One region of the Citrobacter sp. RHB25-C09 genome, then DNA from elsewhere that is predicted to be linked to it. Evidence: predicted binding sites of a transcription regulator. Region 1 holds the regulator's gene; each other region holds the start of a gene.
What was found. The regulator PurR, encoded in region 1, represses purine synthesis genes. The targets are predictions, from matches to a motif close to CANGCAAACGTTTGCNTG.

Region 1 (2,271 bases):
TCTGTTATCAAAAAAATGCAGGACACACGGCAACAGTGTCAGCAGATTGCTAACGGCTGGCGCGGGCAATTGCCGATCGCGGTGGACAATATTGTTCGCCCGGAACGCACCCAGCAAATGATCGTTGATTTCTATCGCCATTTTGATGACGTAGAGTTACTGGTTTTTCAGGAGGTTTTCAACGGTGTGTGGGACGCGCTTTCTGATGGCAGGGTAGAGCTTGCTATCGGTGCAACGCAGGCGATACCCGTTGGGGGACGCTACACCTTCCGTGATATGGGGATGCTGAGCTGGAGTTGCGTGGTAGCAAAGCAGCATCCCTTAGCGGCGATGCGCGGCCCCCTGAGTGATGACACTCTGCGCAACTGGCCATCACTGGTGCTGGAGGATACGTCGCGTACCCTGCCAAAACGCGTGACCTGGCTACTTGATAACCAAAGGCGGATGGTCGTTCCGGACTGGAACTCTTCGGCGACCTGCATTTCTGCCGGGCTGTGCATCGGCATGGTGCCCACGCATTTTGCTAAACCGCGGCTTAATGACGGACAGTGGGTGGCACTGGAACTGGAGAATCCGTTCCCGGATGCGGCATGCTGCCTGACATGGCAGCAGAACGATACCTCACCTGCGCTTGCCTGGCTGCTGGACTATCTGGGAGACAGCGAAACGCTGAACAGAGAGTGGTTGCGGGAGCCGGAAGAGACTCCCGCAGTAAAGAATTAACGACGATAGTCGCGGAACGGACCATCCGCAACGGAACGACGTTCAATGAGGCGCGGATGAACTTCGATAGACTGCGACTCTTCGCGTTTGTTGACGATACGGTCTAACAGCATATTAAAGGCGGTTTCACCCAGTGAATCTTTTGGCTGATGGATCGTCGTTAATGCCGGCGTAAAGAAGCGGGCGTTACGCACATTATCATAACCGATCAGCGAAATGTCCTGCGGCACGCGCAGTCCCATCTCATCCGCAGCGCAAAGCGCGCCCATCGCCATAATATCACCGCCGCAAAAGACCGCCGTTGGGCGATGCGACTGCGACAGGATCTGCTGCATGGCGCGGTAACCGGATTCCGGCTCAAAATCACCCTGAACAATCCAGTTTTCCGGAACCTTGATCAGTGCTTCTTCCATCGCCTTCATAAAACCGGCCAGACGTCCGGCACCGGTATTTCGCTCCATCGGCCCCGGAATGACGCCGATCTCTCGATGACCGCGATCGACAAGATAACGACCCGCCATATAGCCGCCCTCAAAGGCGTTATCAATCACCGTATCGGTAAAATCTGCTTTGGCTTCGCCCCAGTCCATTACCACCATTGGGATATGGCGATACTCTTCGAGCATGGAAAGCAGGGGCTCCGGGTACTCAGAGCACATCACCAGCAGGCCGTCGACGCGTTTCTGCGCCATCATTGAGAGATAGGCCTGCTGTTTTTCGAGGCTATTCCATGCATTACCCAGAATCAGGGTGTAGCCTTTCTGGAAGCAGTTTTTTTCCACGGCTTCAATAATTTCTGCAAAATACGCAGCTTCGCTACTGGTCGCCAACAGTCCAATAGACTTGGTGTGGTTCACCTTCAGGCTACGGGCAACGGCGCTGGGGGAATAGTGCAATTCTTTGATTGCCGCCCACACCGCATTGCGTGTTTCTTCAGCGACGAAACGCGTCTTGTTAATTACGTGTGATACGGTTGTAGTGGAAACGTTTGCTCGCTTCGCTACATCTTTAATTGTTGCCATTACATCTCACTCCAGACCCTAACCCGATCGTTAAACTACGTTAAGTAAACGTTTGCCTTCACACACCCCGATCGCAACATCAGGGTTGCGGCACGCCGGGAAAACGACACGGAACGACAGGAAGGGGTCAATGGCCAGTACGCTAAATTAGTAAGCGTGGAATTCTGGCTGATCTTAACGAAAAGGGGAAGTGCTAAAAACAGATATCACTCTAAATCGTGGGAGATTTTTACTCAGAAGTGTGTAAAAATGCGCTATATCACTTTTTGTGTGGGAATAAAAAGGAGAAAAGTTGATGAGTACCGATCTTAAGTTTTCCGTAGTGACCACAGTTATTGTTCTGGCCCTGATCGTTGCGGGTGGTTTGACGGCAGCACTGCACTGATTCACCGAGAGGGAGCATGCGCTCCCTCATACCTTCCTGCCAATATCCCTGTCTGAATTGTTATCTAATCTGCAATAGTCTTTTGTACTTTTGTTAATTTCATTTTTTTGTGATTGATGTCATGCTTTTCACTCATACATG
Region 2 (2,271 bases), 250 kb from region 1:
TGCTGCCGATTATGGTGAATGACATCGCCGGTACTCCCAGCGCGGTAAAATGGATGTATGCGATTGAAGCCTGTCTTTCACTGACGCTGCTCTACCCCATCGCCCGCTGGAGTGAAAAACGCTTTCGCCTTGAACATCGACTGATGGCCGGTTTGCTGCTGATGTCCCTGAGTATGTTACCCGTCGGTCTGGTGAGCAATTTGCAGCAGCTTTTCACCCTGATCTGTACGTTTTACGTTGGCTCAATCATTGCCGAGCCTGCGCGTGAAACGCTGAGTGCGTCACTGTCTGATGCCCGTGCGCGCGGTAGCTATATGGGCTTTAGCCGTCTGGGACTCGCCATTGGCGGCGCGATTGGCTATATCGGAGGCGGCTGGCTGTTTGATATGGGTAAACTGCTCCAGCAGCCGGAACTGCCGTGGATGATGTTGGGGATCATTGGCCTTATCACTTTTCTGGCGCTTGGCTGGCAGTTTAGCCACAGGCGTACCCCGCGCGGTATGCTCGAACCCGGTGCCTGATTCGCTGTTTTCGGTTTTTTCCGCTGGTGTCCTTAGTGCTGGTGACGCATGCTGCTTTATGTCAGGATTACGCTATTGGCATCATGTTGAGGAAGCTCATGAAGAAGATATTTTTTGCCGCCGCGCTGGTTGTTGGCGGCCTGTTAGTTGGCTGTAACCAACTCACACAGTACACGGTCAGTGAACAGGAAATTAATCAGGCGCTTGAAAAGCACAATAATTTTGCCAAAGACATCGGCCTGCCTGGCGTTGCCGACGCGCACATTGTTTTAACCAATCTCGCAAGTCAAATTGGTCGGGAAGAGCCAAATAAAGTGACGCTCACTGGCGACGCGAATCTGGATATGAACTCTCTGTTTGGCAGTCAGAAGGCGACCCTGAAGCTGAAACTGAAAGCGCTTCCGGTCTTTAACAAAGAAAAAGGGGCCATTTTCCTGCAGGAAATGGAAGTCGTTGATGCCACCGTAACGCCAGAAAAAATGCAGGGGATTCTGCAAACACTGATGCCCTATTTAAATCAGTCTCTTCGGAACTATTTTAACCAGCAGCCTGCTTACATCCTGCGAGAAGACAGCAGTAAGGGTGAAGCCATGGCGAAGAAACTGGCCAAAGGTATCGAGGTAAAACCGGGCGAAATTATCATCCCGTTCGTCGATTAACTCCCCAGGGCGCATCAGCGCCCTTTTTTTCGTGCAAAGGAAAACGTTTACGCTTATCCTTTGTTTCCGGCAAAAATGACATCCTCAGCCGGAGCATATTGATGACTGCACCATCCCAGGTTTTAAAGATCCGCCGCCCAGACGACTGGCACCTTCACCTTCGCGATGGCGATATGTTGCAAACCGTTGTGCCCTATACCAGTGAAATTTACGCCCGGGCAATTGTAATGCCGAACCTGGCGCCACCTGTCACCACCGTTGATGCGGCCATGGCTTATCGTCAGCGTATACTTGCCGCTGTCCCGACCGGACATACCTTCACCCCGCTAATGACCTGCTACCTCACGGACACGCTGGATCCTGATGAGCTGGAACGAGGCTTCCGTGAAGGCGTCTTCACGGCGGCAAAACTCTACCCTGCCAATGCGACGACCAACTCCAGCCACGGAGTCACGTCTGTCGATGCCATCATGCCAGTGCTTGAGCGCATGGAAAAACTCGGTATGCCACTGCTGGTTCACGGTGAAGTCACCCATGCGGAAATCGATATTTTTGACCGCGAAGCGCGTTTTATTGAGACGGTCATGGAGCCTTTGCGCCGCCGTCTGCCCGCACTGAAAGTGGTGTTTGAGCACATCACCACCAAAGATGCCGCAGAGTACGTTCGCGACGGTAACGAACTGTTGGCGGCGACGATTACGCCACAACATCTGATGTTTAACCGTAACCACATGCTGGTCGGTGGGATCCGCCCTCATCTTTACTGTCTGCCGATTCTGAAACGCAACGTGCATCAGCAGGCGTTACGTGAACTGGTCGCCAGCGGCTTTGAGCGTGTATTCCTTGGCACCGATTCCGCCCCGCACGCCAGACATCGCAAAGAGTCCAGCTGTGGCTGTGCGGGCTGCTTTAACGCGCCAACGGCGCTGGCAAGCTACGCAACCGTATTTGAAGAGATGAACGCACTGGCTCATTTTGAAGCATTTTGTTCCCTGAACGGCCCTCGCTTCTACGGTTTGCCGGTGAACGAGTCATTCGTTGAACTGATCCGCGAAGAGCAGAGCGTTCCGGAGCACATTACGATCGCCGGC
Region 3 (2,271 bases), 470 kb from region 1:
GTCCATATTGACGAATGGCACCAACCGGCAAGCCGAGAAAAGCGCGGACATGTAGGGCAAATTCTGACAGATCCTGAGAAATGAGCGTTACCATGCCGGTATCATGCGGGCGCGGAGACACCTCGCTGAAAATGACCTCATCACCGCAGACAAACAGCTCCACGCCGAACAGTCCGTAGCCGCCTAGCGCCAGAACCACCTTACGGGCAATTTCTTCCGCACGTTCCCGCGCCAGCGGGCTCATTTGCTGCGGTTGCCAGGATTCACGGTAATCACCATCTTCCTGACGATGTCCCACCGGAGCGCAAAAATGGACGCCATCGACCGCGCTGACGGTTAATAGCGTAATTTCAAAATCGAACTTCACGACGCCTTCGACAATCACCCGACCCGCGCCAGCGCGACCACCCTGTTGGGCATATTCCCATGCCTCAGCCAATTGTTCAGCGGAGCGGATAAAACTCTGTCCTTTACCCGAGGAGCTCATCACCGGCTTTACAATGCAGGGATAGCCTATTTCTGCGACAGCATCACGGAAGGTCGCTTCGCTGTCGGCAAAACGGAAAGAGGAGGTAGGGAGTGCTAACTCTTCTGCCGCAAGACGGCGGATGCCCTCACGGTTCATGGTTAGCTTTGTCGCTCGGGCGCAGGGCACGACTTTTTTCCCTTCCTGCTCAAGTGCAATCAGCATATCGGTGGCGATAGCTTCGATTTCCGGCACAATATAATCTGGTTTTTCCAGTTCAACGACCCGACGCAGCGCTTCGCCATCCAGCATATTGATGACGTGAGAACGATGGGCCACATGCATGGCAGGCGCATCGGCATAGCGATCGACAGCGATCACTTCAACGCCCAGACGCTGGCATTCAATTGCCACTTCTTTGCCCAGTTCGCCTGATCCCAATAACATAACCCGAGTTGCTGCCGGACGCAGCGCAGTGCCTAATAGCGTCATGAAAAAACTCCCCTGAAAAAAGTGCCAGCAGTATAAACGAAAACGTTTGCGTATGTCTTTATTGGTGGGTTGATTTCGCAGGCAAAATGCAATATACTGTACATAATTACAGTAATATTGAGAGGCTGCATTATGGCGGTTGAAATTAAATACGTCGTCATTCGTGAAGGTGAGGAAAAAATGTCATTTACCAGCAAGAAGGAAGCGGATGCGTATGACAAGATGCTGGATACAGCAGATCTGCTCGATACGTGGCTAGAGCAATCCCCATTGGCTCTTGAAGATGAACAACGCGAAGCGCTGTCTCTGTGGCTGGCGGAGCACAAAGATGTGCTGAGCACGATCCTGAAAACCGGTAAATTGCCTTCTCCTCAGGCCGTTGAAGAAAACGGACAGGGCGAAGAAGATTCACAGGCTGCCTGATTCTGACTTGCGCTCCTGACGTTTTGTACCATGCTTTTTGCTGAATCAATGTGCTCAGGAGACAAGTATGAATACAAGAGGAACGCTGTTGAGTCTGCTGCTGTTATCCGCCAGCGTCTCAGCCTTTGCGGCTAACACAGAAAGTAAGACGGTCAAATTTCCAGGCTGTGATGGCCTGGACGCCGATGGCATCGCAGCCAGCGTTAAGCGAGATTATCAGCAAAACCGCATTGTGCGTTGGGCTGACGATCAAAAACAGGTCGGGCAGGCCGATCCGGTGGCTTGGGTAAACCCGAAAGAAATCACTGGCCAGGACGGGAAATGGACCGTGCCCTTGACCGTAAGGGGTAAAAGTGCGGACATCCATTATCAGGTCACGGTGGATTGCAAAGCCGGAACCGCAGAATACCAGCCCCGCTAGCACGATAATTTGCGCATCTTTTGTCAAAATAGACAATTCCTGACATCCCCTTGGGTACGCTGTGACGATCTATCGTCAGTACTTGAGGGGCAAAAAATGGCTAACTGGCTAAATCAATTACAATCTCTTCTCGGACAAAACGGTTCGTCGTTGTCATCGTCATCAGCCGATCAAGGCCTGGGTAAACTCCTGGTGCCTGGCGCGTTAGGCGGACTGGCGGGGTTACTGCTTGCCAATAAATCATCACGTAAATTATTAAGCAAATATGGCACCAGTGCGCTGTTGGTGGGCGGCGGCGCGGTGGCAGGGACTGTTTTGTGGAACAAATATAAAGATAAGGTACGCACCGCACATCAGGATGAACCGCAGTTTGGTCGCCAAAGCTCACCGCTGGATGTGCGAACCGAGCGCCTTATCCTCGCGCTGGTTTTTGCAGCAAAAAGCGATGGTCATATTGATGCCAACGAGC

Region 2: the regulator PurR is predicted to act here: its motif matches at 1,217-1,234, upstream of pyrC (dihydroorotase).
Region 3: the regulator PurR is predicted to act here: its motif matches at 994-1,011, upstream of purT (formate-dependent phosphoribosylglycinamide formyltransferase).

The regions. Positions count from the first base shown of each region.
Region 1 covers NZ_CP057483.1:2,030,150-2,032,420, forward strand. The annotation lists gene punR (DNA-binding transcriptional activator PunR) at 1-723, shown strand, start outside; gene purR (HTH-type transcriptional repressor PurR) at 720-1,745, opposite strand; gene HVY19_RS09470 (YnhF family membrane protein) at 2,041-2,130, shown strand.
Region 2 covers NZ_CP057483.1:1,775,529-1,777,799, reverse strand. The annotation lists gene mdtH (multidrug efflux MFS transporter MdtH) at 1-521, shown strand, start outside; gene HVY19_RS08230 (lipoprotein) at 620-1,180, shown strand; gene pyrC (dihydroorotase) at 1,282-2,271, shown strand, end outside.
Region 3 covers NZ_CP057483.1:2,500,808-2,503,078, reverse strand. The annotation lists gene purT (formate-dependent phosphoribosylglycinamide formyltransferase) at 1-958, opposite strand, end outside; gene yebG (DNA damage-inducible protein YebG) at 1,091-1,381, shown strand; gene yebF (protein YebF) at 1,449-1,802, shown strand; gene HVY19_RS11610 (tellurite resistance TerB family protein) at 1,899-2,271, shown strand, end outside.